DNA from 3 places in the Ectobacillus sp. OTK genome. Region 1 is predicted to be linked to each of the others. Evidence: a T-box and tRNA genes for the amino acid it is inferred to sense, from the RefSeq annotation. Region 1 holds a T-box; the other regions hold tRNA genes.
The links. The T-box of region 1 lies ahead of AC6HZ4_RS22655 (valine--tRNA ligase). A T-box ahead of a tRNA ligase gene usually reads a tRNA of that ligase, here a tRNA-Val.
Positions count from the first base shown of each region.

Region 2: it encodes a tRNA-Val, which carries the amino acid that the T-box ahead of AC6HZ4_RS22655 (valine--tRNA ligase) is inferred to sense. The anticodon was not compared.
Region 3: it encodes a tRNA-Val, which carries the amino acid that the T-box ahead of AC6HZ4_RS22655 (valine--tRNA ligase) is inferred to sense. The anticodon was not compared.

Region 1 covers NZ_AP048547.1:4,568,229-4,573,169, reverse strand. Annotated here, with positions in the region: gene spoVID (stage VI sporulation protein D) at 1-609, shown strand, start outside; gene ysxE (spore coat protein YsxE) at 815-1,858, shown strand; gene AC6HZ4_RS22660 (YszA family small membrane protein) at 1,958-2,152, opposite strand; T-box leader at 2,321-2,544, shown strand; gene AC6HZ4_RS22655 (valine--tRNA ligase) at 2,586-4,941, shown strand, end outside.
Region 2 covers NZ_AP048547.1:4,844,611-4,849,551, forward strand. Annotated here, with positions in the region: gene glgB (1,4-alpha-glucan branching protein GlgB) at 1-1,277, opposite strand, end outside; tRNA gene AC6HZ4_RS23985 (tRNA-Glu) at 2,155-2,226, opposite strand; tRNA gene AC6HZ4_RS23990 (tRNA-Ser) at 2,231-2,321, opposite strand; tRNA gene AC6HZ4_RS23995 (tRNA-Asn) at 2,325-2,399, opposite strand; tRNA gene AC6HZ4_RS24000 (tRNA-Ile) at 2,428-2,501, opposite strand; tRNA gene AC6HZ4_RS24005 (tRNA-Gly) at 2,508-2,581, opposite strand; tRNA gene AC6HZ4_RS24010 (tRNA-Lys) at 2,588-2,660, opposite strand; tRNA gene AC6HZ4_RS24015 (tRNA-Thr) at 2,666-2,741, opposite strand; tRNA gene AC6HZ4_RS24020 (tRNA-Phe) at 2,796-2,868, opposite strand; tRNA gene AC6HZ4_RS24025 (tRNA-Asp) at 2,872-2,947, opposite strand; tRNA gene AC6HZ4_RS24030 (tRNA-Met) at 2,952-3,028, opposite strand; tRNA gene AC6HZ4_RS24035 (tRNA-Ser) at 3,050-3,137, opposite strand; tRNA gene AC6HZ4_RS24040 (tRNA-Ile) at 3,151-3,227, opposite strand; tRNA gene AC6HZ4_RS24045 (tRNA-Met) at 3,234-3,307, opposite strand; tRNA gene AC6HZ4_RS24050 (tRNA-Ala) at 3,326-3,398, opposite strand; tRNA gene AC6HZ4_RS24055 (tRNA-Pro) at 3,402-3,475, opposite strand; tRNA gene AC6HZ4_RS24060 (tRNA-Arg) at 3,482-3,555, opposite strand; tRNA gene AC6HZ4_RS24065 (tRNA-Leu) at 3,586-3,671, opposite strand; tRNA gene AC6HZ4_RS24070 (tRNA-Gly) at 3,677-3,748, opposite strand; tRNA gene AC6HZ4_RS24075 (tRNA-Leu) at 3,782-3,865, opposite strand; tRNA gene AC6HZ4_RS24080 (tRNA-His) at 3,875-3,950, opposite strand; tRNA gene AC6HZ4_RS24085 (tRNA-Thr) at 3,958-4,033, opposite strand; tRNA gene AC6HZ4_RS24090 (tRNA-Val) at 4,041-4,116, opposite strand; rRNA gene rrf (5S ribosomal RNA) at 4,122-4,237, opposite strand; rRNA gene AC6HZ4_RS24100 (23S ribosomal RNA) at 4,479-4,941, opposite strand, start outside.
Region 3 covers NZ_AP048547.1:167,557-172,497, reverse strand. Annotated here, with positions in the region: gene AC6HZ4_RS00990 (CdaR family protein) at 1-10, opposite strand, end outside; gene cdaA (diadenylate cyclase CdaA) at 3-827, opposite strand; gene rocF (arginase) at 937-1,836, opposite strand; tRNA gene AC6HZ4_RS00975 (tRNA-Ala) at 2,187-2,259, opposite strand; tRNA gene AC6HZ4_RS00970 (tRNA-Gly) at 2,263-2,337, opposite strand; tRNA gene AC6HZ4_RS00965 (tRNA-Lys) at 2,349-2,421, opposite strand; tRNA gene AC6HZ4_RS00960 (tRNA-Gln) at 2,426-2,500, opposite strand; tRNA gene AC6HZ4_RS00955 (tRNA-Tyr) at 2,672-2,756, opposite strand; tRNA gene AC6HZ4_RS00950 (tRNA-Val) at 2,773-2,845, opposite strand; tRNA gene AC6HZ4_RS00945 (tRNA-Glu) at 2,852-2,926, opposite strand; tRNA gene AC6HZ4_RS00940 (tRNA-Thr) at 2,946-3,018, opposite strand; tRNA gene AC6HZ4_RS00935 (tRNA-Asn) at 3,020-3,094, opposite strand; rRNA gene rrf (5S ribosomal RNA) at 3,168-3,283, opposite strand; rRNA gene AC6HZ4_RS00925 (23S ribosomal RNA) at 3,342-4,941, opposite strand, start outside.

The DNA.
Region 1 (4,941 bases):
GTGAAACAGGCGGATGATTTATATGTAGAGATTGAAATGTTTGATTATGAACTTCCTGAAAAGGGCTGCTTACAGCTTCTTGCAGATATTGCGATCTATGGATTAGCTGATCAGACAATTGCAGAGGAGCAGCTAGAGGAACGAGTAGAAGAACAGGGGGAATTAGAAGAGCAGTATGCTGCTCCTGCCTTTGTTCAGGAGGAAGAGGATGTCTTTGAGCCTTTTGAATTTGAGGTGCGTAAAGAGCCTGTACTAGAGGAAGAATTGCACAAGGAAGAGCCGGTCATGCAGGTTGAACTGTTTGGCCGTGCCGAGCAGGCGAAGCAGCAGCCTGTTCCTGAAGAGAGCAAAGAGGAAGAGTTTGCGTATTCTAGCCGTGATGAAAATGCATTATATTTAACAAGATTGTTTGGAAAGAATCAGGAAGAGCAGTTTACAAAGCTGCGTATGTATTTTGTACAAACGGGTGATACGGTCGAATCGATTGCAGAGCGGTACGATACAAATCTTCAGCACCTCGCGCGTATAAATCAGCTGGATGATTTATACGTATCACAAGGCCAGGTCTTATATGTTCCGGTGTCAAAAACGAAATCTAAATCATCATGATGCTGATGAGCGTGAGGGAGTCTTTTATCTACGAAATTTCTCAAGAGACGCTGTCTAGCTTCCACGGCCTGCTCCCTGTGAGGAAAGATCTCCGCCTGCTGAGGCAAAAAGTGCCTCAATATGCGGAGAACTGTCTCCTTCGGGAGCAGGGCGGACCGCGTCCGCTTTTCTTACGCCTATTCTGTTAGAAAGGGTCGTTCATCGTATGGAAACTGCAGTGAGAGAGCAATATGAACCTCTTTTGCAAATGTACCGCTTAAATCCAGAACATTTAGAAGAGCATGGAAGCGTATTGAAGGTTTATACGAATCAGGGACCTTATGCGTTGAAAAAGCTGAGCCCGAGCCGACTCGAAAGGAGCAACTTTGTACATCATCTTCGCTATCTTTCAGAGAAGGGATTCACCAATTATGCACCTGTGTATCATGCAAGTGACGGAGAGTATTTCTTATCGGACGGACAAAATCAGTATTATTTAATGCCTTGGCTTGACGGCGCGGAACAAAAGGGTGAGGAGAACGACCATTATCATCAGATGTTTCAAGCGCTTGCTGCCATGCACCAAAAGACAGTACGAGAAGAAAAGATTACAGAGGAAATCATTGAAAATCATTATAACATGCTGTCAGGGCGTTGGGAGCAGGAACGTGATATGCTCGATACATTCTTGACGCAATCTGAAGCAAAGTGGTATATGTCTCCATTAGAGCTGCAATATTGCACGTATTACCATCATATTTTACGTGCGCATGAGTTTGCTACAAGGCAGCTGGAGGAATGGCAGGAGCTTATGAAGGAGAAGGAAACCACCCGAATCTCTTTAATTCATGGAAACGTGTCTCAAAGTCATTTTTTATTTGATCATGAGCGAAACGGCTATTTTATTAGCTTGGAAAATTCGCAGTTTTCCACGCCAGTACAGGATCTTGTGCAATTTTACACTCGTTCGTTTAACACATATCCCATTGCAAGAAATGACCGCTACGAATGGTATCAAATTTATCAAAAACAGTTTCCTTATACGAAGGAAGAAAAGAAGCTGATGCTTGCCTATCTTGCTTACCCACAAAACTTCATCAGGCAAATTGCCCGCTACGTAAAAAGCGGGGAGCAGCGGGATGAACGAAATGAATTGCAGTATGTGAGGCATCTTCAGCAAAGCCATTGGCTTGTGAGCAATACCGAGCACTTCGTATCGCAAATTCAAGCGGCGGAGCATCAAGCAGAGCAAAATCAGCAGCAAACATAAAACCTCTCCAGAACCGGAGAGGTTTTATGTTTGCCAAAATGCAATGGTACAAGATACATGGCTATAAATTCATGCTGCTCCCGCACCCTGTCAATGGGCCTATGCTTGAAAATGTGTTTTAATCGTTAATCCAATAAAGACAATTAATAATATAAAATCTAAAAGTGTTGGAAAGAGCAGTGTTCGAATAGCTTGAAAGACTGTGAGCGGAATAACGAAGTCGTATAGCATTGTTTGAACATTCCGCATCCAGCTCGGCGTTGCAAAATTATAAGTACGTTTAAAGCGTCGCATTATACATTCCTCCGAAAAAACGGTTTGTAGTACCATATGCAGGGCAAATACCCTGTGTGCGCCTTGTGCACTTTTTTCTAATTTCCTGCATATATTACAAAAAACTTGGCAAAGCTTATTGACGATTACAGTTTCTTTTTTTAGACTATAGTTTGTATAAGAAAATAACAAAATGCTTGGATAGGGAAGAGTACGATGTGTTTGCATCTTTCAGAGAGAGAAATCAGTAGCTGCGAGATTTCTTAGATGACAGTGTCGGAAGGTCGCCCTTGAGCTGCTTCTTTGAATATGTAGTAGAGGAAGTCGGGTGTAACCCGTTACCAAATGAAGTGTGCAAGCTTTTGCTTGCAAAAAAAGGTGGTACCGCGAATATAACTCCATTCGTCCTTTTCTGGATGAGTGGAGTTTTTTATTTTGAGAAGGAGGAGTTTGTATGACGAATACGGATAATAATTTGCCAACAAAATACGACCATAAATCCGTAGAAGAAGGACGCTATGAATGGTGGCTTGCAGGAAAATATTTTGAAGCGAAGGGGGAGGCTGAGAAGCAGCCGTACACAATCGTGATTCCGCCGCCGAATGTAACGGGTAAGCTTCATTTAGGGCATGCATGGGATACGACACTTCAGGATATTTTAACGCGTGCAAAGAGGCTGCAGGGCTATGATGTATTATGGCTTCCTGGCATGGACCATGCCGGCATTGCTACGCAAGCAAAGGTAGAAGCAAAGCTGCGTGAAGAAGGTGTAACACGCTACGATCTTGGACGTGAAAAGTTCTTGGAAAAGGCATGGGAGTGGAAGGAAGAGTACGCATCCCATATTCGTGCGCAATGGGCTAAGATCGGCTTAGGTCTTGATTATTCCCGCGAACGTTTTACGCTGGATGAAGGATTATCCGAAGCGGTGCGACATGTATTTGTTTCTTTATATAAAAAGGGACTCATTTACCGCGGCGAATATATTATCAACTGGGATCCGGCAACGCGAACGGCTTTGTCTGATATTGAGGTTATTTATAAGGATGTACAAGGTGCGTTTTATCATATGCGCTATCCGCTTTCTGATGGCTCCGGTTATATTCAAATTGCAACGACTCGTCCGGAAACGATGCTAGGTGATACAGCCATTGCCGTTCACCCGGAAGATGAGCGCTACAAGCATTTAATCGGCAAAACTGCGGTTCTTCCAATTGTGGGCCGTGAAATCCCGATTGTCGGTGACGATTATGTGGATATGGAATTTGGCTCCGGTGCTGTCAAAATCACTCCGGCCCATGACCCGAACGATTTTGAGATCGGAAATCGCCATAACCTGCCGCGTATTCTTGTGATGAATGAGGACGGTACAATGAATGCGAATGCCGGAGTGTATCAAGGGATGGATCGCTTCGAGTGCCGCAAGCAGCTTGTAAAGGATTTGCAGGAGCAAGGTGTGCTTGTCAAAATTGAAGAGCACACGCATTCTGTTGGCCATAGCGAGCGCAGTGGCGTAGTGGTAGAGCCGTATTTGTCCACGCAATGGTTTGTGAAAATGCAGCCGTTAGCTGATGCGGCAATCGAGCTTCAGCAACAGGAGGAAAAGGTAAACTTTGTACCAGAGCGCTTTGAGAAAACATATCTGCACTGGATGGAAAACATCCGTGATTGGTGTATTTCCCGTCAGCTTTGGTGGGGGCACCGCATTCCGGCTTGGTATCATAAAGAAACAGGTGAAGTGTATGTAGATACGAAACCGCCTGCTGATCTTGAAAATTGGGAGCAGGATAACGACGTTCTCGATACTTGGTTCAGCTCAGCGCTTTGGCCGTTCTCGACGCTTGGCTGGCCGAACACAGACTCTGAAGACTTTAAGCGTTATTACTCAACGGATGTGCTTGTAACAGGCTACGACATTATTTTCTTTTGGGTATCGCGCATGATTTTCCAGGGTCTGGAGTTTACGAATCAGCGCCCGTTCAAGGATGTGCTGATCCACGGCTTAGTTCGTGATGCGCAAGGCCGCAAGATGAGTAAATCGCTTGGCAACGGGGTAGATCCAATGGATGTGATCGAGCAATATGGAGCTGACTCTCTTCGATTCTTCCTATCTACAGGAAGCGCACCAGGTCAAGACTTACGTTTTAGCATCGAAAAGGTAGAGTCTACTTGGAACTTTATCAATAAGATTTGGAACGCATCCCGTTTCGTGTTAATGAACATGAATGGTATGACATATCAAGAACTAGATTTGACGGGCGAGATGTCTGTTGCTGATAAATGGATTTTAACGCGCTTTAATGAAACAATTGAGAGCGTGACGAAAAATCTTGATAAATATGAGCTCGGCGAGGTAGGTCGCGCACTGTACAACTTCATTTGGGATGACTTCTGTGATTGGTACATTGAAATGGCGAAGCTTCCGCTTTACGGTGAAGAGGAAGCAGCAAAGAAAACAACCCGTTCTGTATTGGCGTATGTACTTGAAGGAACGATGAAGCTGCTTCATCCGTTTATGCCGTTTGTAACGGAAACAATTTGGCAGCATCTTCCGCATGAAGGCGAATCGATTACGGTAGCGAAGTGGCCGACAATTCGCGAGGATTTAGCGGATAAGGAAGCAGCGGAGGAAATGCGCCAGCTTGTGGAAATCATTCGTTCTGTACGTAATATCCGCGCGGAGGTAAATACGCCGCTTAGCAAGAAGGTTCAACTATACATTAAGGCAAAGGACGAAGCGACGCTTGCAAGTCTAAAGAAAAATAGCTCCTACATTGAGCGTTTTTGTAACCCAAGCGAGCTCGTTATTG
Region 2 (4,941 bases), 280 kb from region 1:
TTTCCATGTACCACTTCATCATGAGAAAGCGGCAAAATGAAGTTCTCTGAATAGGCATACAGCAAAGAAAACGTGATTTTATCATGAATATGCTTCCGATGCTCCGGCTCGCACTCCATGTACTTTAGCACGTCATTCATCCAGCCCATATTCCATTTATAATTGAAACCGAGACCTCCTTCATATGTTGGAGCTGTCACAAGAGGCCAATCGGTAGAGTCCTCTGCAATCATAAGCACATTTGAATCATACGCAAATACTGCCTCATGCAGTTTTTGTAAAAAGGAAACTGCTAATTCATTTTTTTGGAACTGTCCGTTCGCATTCCAATACAGCATGTTCGCAACAGCGTCGACCCGAAAGCCGTCTACATGATAATATTTCATCCAAAATAACGCATTGGAAATAAGAAAACTCTGAACCTCCGGCTTTCCTACATCAAAGTTTGCCGTTCCCCATATTGGGTTTTCCCTTACATGTATGTCTGTATATTCGTATGTCGGTTCTCCGTCAAACATATATAATCCATGTGCGTCCTTACAATAATGCCCAGGCACCCAATCTAAAATCACGCCGAGACCATGCTCATGACAACGGTCAATGAAATACATTAAATCCTCCGGCTTACCGTAACGGCTTGTCGGAGAATAGTAGCCGGTTCCTTGATAGCCCCACGAGCGATCATATGGATGCTCAACAAGCGGCATAATTTCAATATGTGTAAACTGATGCTCTAAAACATATGGAATGAGTTCCTCTGCCATCTCACGATACGAATAAAAGGACCCGTCCTCTTTTAGCTTCCACGAACCAAAATGAAGCTCATAAATAGCTAGTGGCTCTTCAAATACTTTCTTTCGCTTTTTAGCACGCATCCATTTTTCATCATTCCATTTATAATTCCCTAAAGTATGGACGATAGAAGCTGTATGCGGCCTTAGCTCAGAAAAAAATGCATAGGGATCTGCCTTCAGCAGCACTTGGTCATCCTTCGTTTGAATAGCGTACTTATACAGCTCTCCCTGACCAATATTCGGAATAAATAAGGACCAAATTCCTTCTGTGTTTAACTTCTCCATTACATGGCTTTCATTGCTCCATTCGTTAAACTCTCCGACGACACTCACACTTTTAGCATGTGGAGCCCAAACGGAGAAACGAGTACCCCTAATTCCATCCTCGGTTGTTGTATGCGCTCCGAAGGCTTGATAGCTTTCGTACAAACTCCCTTCATGGAACAGATGAACTTCATAATCTGTAGGATGGGTTGTAACCACGTGTTTCACCTCACAAGTATAAATAACATTTCTTAATAAAGTATTCTGTAAAAAAAGGAGAAATCCCTTGCAGATTTAGGGAAAATATATAGTTTCGTCCGCTAAAATCAGTCATTTTTCGTCAAACTAGGCGTCTGATATCATATTTTGGCGATGGTTGAATTGGAAGCGTTTTATACTAAAATAGTGTTATCTTTTTAATGAAACGAGTTAACTATAATGTAGCCTTTTTATCATTTGAGATATGTTTTTTAGGAGGAATTCTGACATTAATCATAAAATAATCATGTAAAGAAGCTGGAACAACTTGTAGATTACTTTGTAAAGAAAAATATTCATTCACAATTTGTTCACAAATACTCCAAAGGAATGAGACTAAATTATACATTTTGTGCAAAGATTGAGGAATATCTAGAGGTTCGTTAAAAACACAAGGCTCCGAACTCGCCTCTCGACATGACTTGAGGAAATCACACATTTTGAAGAAAATTTTTAAATGCCGGAAACGCTCTTCCCCCGTACGAAGGTGTTTCCACACATAGACCGAACACATCGCTTGGTTATAAAGCTGGAAAGAACAAGGGAGTTCCCAATTCAAGTCCTGAGGTACAGTGTGTGTATAGATCCGATTGGAAAAATAGCATGCTTTTATTCTCTCCATCAATTTTTTGGTTTATTTTGGTAACTATATTTTACTGAAAGAATGTTCGCCTGTCCATTAGAAGCTCTTCATTCACAAAAAATGCCAGGTGATTGTCTAACTGACACTCATTCCCACTTATCGCTGGCCGCGCCCGTAACAGTAGAGGTCTTCTGTCAGAAAATGATAAATAAAAGCATAAAAAAGAGTTAGCGATATATCGCTAACTCTTTTTTATGACCCGTACGGGATTCGAACCCGTGTTACCGCCGTGAAAGGGCGGTGTCTTAACCACTTGACCAACGGGCCTAAATGGCAGAGAAGAAGGGATTCGAACCCTCGCGCCGGTTACCCGACCTACTCCCTTAGCAGGGGAGCCCCTTGAGCCACTTGGGTACTTCTCTATTTGGCTCCGCAAGTAGGATTCGAACCTACGACCTATCGGTTAACAGCCGATTGCTCTACCGCTGAGCTATTGCGGAATAATTCAATTTTAAATAATTGAAACAATGGGCCTAAATGGACTCGAACCATCGACCTCACGCTTATCAGGCGTGCGCTCTAACCAGCTGAGCTATAGGCCCCTATTATGGAGCGGGTGATGGGAATCGAACCCACGCTATCAGCTTGGAAGGCTGAAGTTCTACCATTAAACTACACCCGCAAAATGTGAGCCATGAAGGACTCGAACCTTCGACCCTCTGATTAAAAGTCAGATGCTCTACCGACTGAGCTAATGGCTCATAACTGGTGCCGGCTAGAGGACTTGAACCCCCAACCTACTGATTACAAGTCAGTTGCTCTGCCAATTGAGCTAAGCCGGCGTAATATATTTTTATTACCAAATAAGAGTACTTGTCCTTCGTCCTCATTAAAAGTGGCTCGGGACGGAATCGAACCGCCGACACGAGGATTTTCAGTCCTCTGCTCTACCGACTGAGCTACCGAGCCAAATGGCGGTCCCGACGGGGATCGAACCCGCGATCTCCTGCGTGACAGGCAGGCATGTTAACCACTACACCACGGAACCATTTTGGTTGCGGGGACAGGATTTGAACCTGCGACCTTCGGGTTATGAGCCCGACGAGCTACCAGACTGCTCCACCCCGCGATGATAAAGTATTTACATAAATGGAGGAGGGTGTGGGATTTGAACCCACGGACGTGTTACCGTCTCCGGTTTTCAAGACCGGTGTATTAAGCCGCTCTACCAACCCTCCGTAAAGCATTAAATGGTGGACCTTGTAGGACTCGAACCTACGACCGGACGGTTATGAGCCGTCTGCTCTAACCAGCTGAGCTAAAGGTCCTTATAGTAGCGGCGGAGGGGATCGAACCCCCGACCTTACGGGTATGAACCGTACGCTCTAGCCAGCTGAGCTACACCGCCATGATATTAATATTAAAGTGGAGCCTAGCGGGATCGAACCGCTGACCTCCTGCGTGCAAAGCAGGCGCTCTCCCAGCTGAGCTAAGGCCCCATATCGGGAAGACAGGATTCGAACCTGCGACCCCCTGGTCCCAAACCAGGTGCTCTACCAAGCTGAGCCACTTCCCGTTCAAGCGCGCCCGAAAGGACTCGAACCCATAACCTTCTGATCCGTAGTCAGACGCTCTATCCAATTGAGCTACGGGCGCATGTTATTGAATATATATTGTATGAAACAGTGCCGAGGGCCGGGCTCGAACCGGCACGGTAGTCACCTACCGCAGGATTTTAAGTCCTGTGCGTCTGCCAATTCCGCCACCCCGGCATGAAAGCGGAAGACGGGATTCGAACCCGCGACCCCAACCTTGGCAAGGTTGTATTCTACCACTGAACTACTTCCGCATGACAAACACTGTAATCATATACAATTGTAAATGGTGCGGGTGAAGGGACTCGAACCCCCACGCCAAAGGCGCCAGATCCTAAGTCTGGTGCGTCTGCCAATTCCGCCACACCCGCAAGATATAATGGGGCGATTGATGGGAATCGAACCCACGAATGTTGGAGCCACAATCCAATGCGTTAACCACTTCGCCACAACCGCCATTATATGGTGCCGGCTAGAGGACTTGAACCCCCAACCTACTGATTACAAGTCAGTTGCTCTGCCAATTGAGCTAAGCCGGCATATTTATGGTGGAGGATGACGGGCTCGAACCGCCGACCCTCTGCTTGTAAGGCAGATGCTCTCCCAGCTGAGCTAATCCTCCACATTGCCTAGCGACGTCCTACTCTCACAGGGGGAAACCCCCAACTACCATCGGCGCTGAAGAGCTTAACTTCCGTGTTCGGTATGGGAACGGGTGTGTCCTCTTCGCCATCATCACTAGACCTATTTTCTTGACTCATATTAGAGACAATGATCATTATATCACGCTCTTTTATAAAGTCAACAGGAATTTTGATATTCCTTCAAAACTAGATAACACACTGCACTTTGTAATGTTTTTCTATCCAGCTCCAGTTCACAGCTCTCTTTGGTCAAATAACCTCATGCAACGAAGTCTATCGGCTTCTTTTGCCTGAGAACATTTGCCCTACGGAGCTAACCGCTCACGTCCGCTTTTAGTTTATGATTAAGCCCTCGATCGATTAGTATCTGTCAGCTGCACGTGTCGCCACGCTTACACCTCAGACCTATCAACCTGATCATCTTTCAGGGATCTTACTAGCTTGACGCTATGGGAAATCTCATCTTGAGGGGGGCTTCATGCTTAGATGCTTTCAGCACTTATCCCGTCCGCACATAGCTACCCAGCGATGCCCTTGGCAGAACAACTGGTACACCAGCGGTGCGTCCATCCCGGTCCTCTCGTACTAAGGACAGCTCCTCTCAAATTTCCTGCGCCCGCGACGGATAGGGACCGAACTGTCTCACGACGTTCTGAACCCAGCTCGCGTACCGCTTTAATGGGCGAACAGCCCAACCCTTGGGACCGACTACAGCCCCAGGATGCGATGAGCCGACATCGAGGTGCCAAACCTCCCCGTCGATGTGGACTCTTGGGGGAGATAAGCCTGTTATCCCCGGGGTA
Region 3 (4,941 bases), 1.1 Mb from region 1:
ATTTATCCATCTCGTTTTCTCCTCCAGTTCCATAAAGATGCGGAAGAGGTTTTCATACTTCCCGTCAGTTCCTTTGTCAGCATTTCCTTGAGCTGTGCCGACTTTAAATCCCTGTGAAGCTCCCCATTTTTGGTAAGTGAAATATGCCCAGTTTCCTCAGAAACGACAACTGTCAAGCTGTCAGTAACCTCACTTATTCCAAGAGCCGCCCTATGCCTTGTACCAAGCTCTTTTGAAATGAATGGACTTTCTGAAAGCGGTAAGTAGCAGGCTGCAGCTTTAATCTTATCATTTTGCATGATAACGGCACCATCATGAAGCGGAGTGTTTGGAATAAAAATATTAATAAGCAATTCAGATGAAACATGTGCATCCATTAAGATACCTGTTTCTATGTAATCGCTCATACCCGTTTCCCGCCCAATTGAGATGAGAGCACCAATGCGCCGTTTCGCCATATACTCAGTTGCTTTTACAACTGCATCCACCACAGCCTCCTGCTCCGTTTCCACCGGGTGACTGCTGCGAGCAAATAGACTTCCCCTCCCAAGCTGTTCCAATGCTCGTCGCAGTTCAGGCTGAAAAATAATAATGACCGCAAGAAATCCCCAAGTCAACGTTTGCTTCATCATCCAATAGAGTGTATTTAACTCTAAATAATAGCTGAGAATGCTCACCAAAATAATGACTGTAATCCCCTTTAAAAGCTGTACTGCCTTTGTGCCGCGGATTACAAGGATTAGCTTATATATAACAAACCACACGAGGGTTATATCTACAATATTGCTGAGATACGTTTTGAGTTCAGTCATATCTCCTAAAGACATATTCTTACCCTTCCTCCATGAACACGTATTTACAATAACTAAATAATTATACCATAACAATAGCATGCTTACAAAGAAAGGGAAAAGCAACCAAAGCTGCTTTTCCCTTTTACTTTAACTTTTCTCCAAATAATGAGCCCATTAAGGCAACTGCTGTCATTGCTGTCTTATTCTTCTCATCTAAAATAGGATTTACCTCTACAAACTCAGCTGATGTAATAAGATCGGATTCAGCAAGCATTTCCATGGCAAGATGTCCCTCCCGATAACTAAGCCCCCCAATAACAGGGGTTCCCACGCCGGGCGCATCGTGCGGATCCAAACCATCTAAATCAAGAGATAAATGAACTCCATCAGTATGGGCTAAATAGTGAATCGTTTCCTCCATGACCGCCGCCATTCCTAATCGATCGATTTCATGCATAGTAAATACTTTAATGCCTTCTTTGCGGATAAATTCTTTCTCCCCATCGTCAAGAGCCCGAGCTCCAATAATGACGATGTTCTCCTTTTTTACCTTCGGACATATCCCATAGAGATTTGTAAGAACAGCATGACCATATCCTAAGCTTGCGGCCAGGGGCATACCATGGATATTACCAGATGGCGTGATATCTTCCGTATTTAAATCCCCATGGGCATCAAACCAAATAACTCCCAGATTCCTATAATGCTTTGTAACTCCAGCTAACGTTCCGATAGCAATGCTATGGTCTCCTCCAAGAACAACAGGGGTGCGCTTGCGCTCTAACACATGATCAACCTTCGTCGCCAGTTCTGTACACACTGTCACAATTTGCTTTAGGTTTTTTAGCTTTGGGTTCTCATCAGGTTCATTTCGATTCGGACGCTCTACATATAAATCGCCTAAATCCTCTACATTATAGCCTATATGCTCTAGTCTCTCAATCATACCGGCATAACGAATAGCACTCGGCCCCATATCCACCCCACGCCGCATTTGACCTAAATCCAAAGGAACCCCAATAACCGAAATTTCCTTCCGCATGTGTCATCCCCCTATTTACTTGCTAACATTCTAAATATTCTTTATTCTATGATTCAACTCAACATTTCTTGTATACTTACTAAATAAGAAAAGCTGGAGCGCCTCGTTTAGCTCTGAAAGGAAAACAACCCATGGATAAAACGCGAGATTCGGGCAAATCCGATTTACAAAAGCTTCCTGTATGTTTCTTTCCTATTGTAAAGACACTTTTTTTGTAGGGAAGATTATTTGACTGCGGGGGATTGAGCACTACAGCTAGACAATACCTCCAGAATTTATACTTTTTTATCCTTTAAAAATAAAAAAGCCCTAAATCTTTTTAGATTTAAGGCTTTTTTCTTTATAGATTATGGAGCCTAGCGGGATCGAACCGCTGACCTCCTGCGTGCAAAGCAGGCGCTCTCCCAGCTGAGCTAAGGCCCCGTATGGAGCGGAAGACGGGATTCGAACCCGCGACCCCAACCTTGGCAAGGTTGTATTCTACCACTGAACTACTTCCGCATATTTTCATGTGAGCCATGAAGGACTCGAACCTTCGACCCTCTGATTAAAAGTCAGATGCTCTACCGACTGAGCTAATGGCTCGTAATGGCTGGGCTAGCTGGATTCGAACCAACGAATGACGGAGTCAAAGTCCGTTGCCTTACCGCTTGGCTATAGCCCATTGATTTAACTACAAGACATACATCCTCGAATTCACTTCTTAGAAGTAAAGGTAAACAATTCGACATTTCTTAGATACTTGCTACTACACATAACAAAAACAACCACTGTTACATAGCTGCTTCTTCATACATATAGTATAACAATCTTTAAACGCTTTATTCAAATAAAATGGTGGAGGGGGACGGATTCGAACCGCCGAACCCTGAGGGAGCGGATTTACAGTCCGCCGCGTTTAGCCACTTCGCTACCCCTCCAATATGAGAATAAAAATGGAGGATGACGGGCTCGAACCGCCGACCCTCTGCTTGTAAGGCAGATGCTCTCCCAGCTGAGCTAATCCTCCATATGTTGGTGACCCGTACGGGATTCGAACCCGTGTTACCGCCGTGAAAGGGCGGTGTCTTAACCGCTTGACCAACGGGCCAAAAAATAAATATTTCAAGAGCTCCCAACCGGGCTTGAACCGGTGACCTCTTCCTTACCATGGAAGTGCTCTACCTACTGAGCTATGGAAGCATGGCTCCGCAAGTAGGATTCGAACCTACGACCTATCGGTTAACAGCCGATTGCTCTACCGCTGAGCTATTGCGGAATATGATCATAGTCGTTTCAATAAAAGCTTTTGTTCCAGGGGTTAAAAAATCCATAGCAACCTAATAAGGCTGGCCTAGCGACGTCCTACTCTCACAGGGGGAAACCCCCAACTACCATCGGCGCTGAAGAGCTTAACTTCCGTGTTCGGTATGGGAACGGGTGTGGCCTCTTCGCCATCATCACTAGACCTATTTTGTTTGAAGGATATTCCTTCAAAACTAGATAACATGCTGTGCTGTGTAATTATGATTAAGCCCTCGATCGATTAGTATCTGTCAGCTGCACGTGTCGCCACGCTTACACCTCAGACCTATCAACCTGATCATCTTTCAGGGATCTTACTAGCTTGACGCTATGGGAAATCTCATCTTGAGGGGGGCTTCATGCTTAGATGCTTTCAGCACTTATCCCGTCCGCACATAGCTACCCAGCGATGCCCTTGGCAGAACAACTGGTACACCAGCGGTGCGTCCATCCCGGTCCTCTCGTACTAAGGACAGCTCCTCTCAAATTTCCTGCGCCCGCGACGGATAGGGACCGAACTGTCTCACGACGTTCTGAACCCAGCTCGCGTACCGCTTTAATGGGCGAACAGCCCAACCCTTGGGACCGACTACAGCCCCAGGATGCGATGAGCCGACATCGAGGTGCCAAACCTCCCCGTCGATGTGGACTCTTGGGGGAGATAAGCCTGTTATCCCCGGGGTAGCTTTTATCCGTTGAGCGATGGCCCTTCCATGCGGAACCACCGGATCACTAAGCCCGACTTTCGTCCCTGCTCGACTTGTAGGTCTCGCAGTCAAGCTCCCTTATGCCTTTACACTCTTCGAATGATTTCCAACCATTCTGAGGGAACCTTTGGGCGCCTCCGTTACACTTTAGGAGGCGACCGCCCCAGTCAAACTGCCCACCTGACACTGTCTCCCGCCCCGATGAGGGGCGCGGGTTAGAACTTCAATACAGCCAGAGCGGTATCCCACAGGCGCCTCCACCGAAGCTGGCGCTCCGGCTTCCCAGGCTCCCGCCTATTCTGTACAAGCTGTACCAAAATTCAATATCAGGCTACAGTAAAGCTCCACGGGGTCTTTCCGTCCTGTCGCGGGTAACCTGCATCTTCACAGGTACTATAATTTCACCGAGTCTCTGGTTGAGACAGTGCCCAAGTCGTTACACCTTTCGTGCGGGTCGGAACTTACCCGACAAGGAATTTCGCTACCTTAGGACCGTTATAGTTACGGCCGCCGTTTACTGGGGCTTCGATTCAAAGCTTCGCCTAGAGCTAACCTCTCCTCTTAACCTTCCAGCACCGGGCAGGTGTCAGCCCCTATACTTCGCCTTGCGGCTTCGCAGAGACCTGTGTTTTTGCTAAACAGTCGCTTGGGCCTATTCACTGCGGCTCTCCTTACGAAGAGCACCCCTTCTCCCGAAGTTACGGGGTCATTTTGCCGAGTTCCTTAACCAGAGTTCTCTCGCTCACCTTAGGATTCTCTCCTCGCCTACCTGTGTCGGTTTGCGGTACGGGCACCAAATACCATCGCTAGAAGCTTTTCTTGGCAGCGTAGAATCAGGGAGTTCGCCCATAAAGGGCTTCCCCATCACAGCTCAGCCTTTACGGTAAGCGGATTTGCCTGCTTACCAGCCTAACTGCTTAGACATGCACAACCAGCGGCATGCATCCCCTATCTTTCTGCGTCCCTCCATCGCTCAAACGGTAAAGAGGTGGTACAGGAATATCAACCTGTTGTCCATCGCCTACGCCTTTCGGCCTCGGCTTAGGTCCCGACTAACCCTGAGCGGACGAGCCTTCCTCAGGAAACCTTAGGCATTCGGTGGATAGGATTCTCA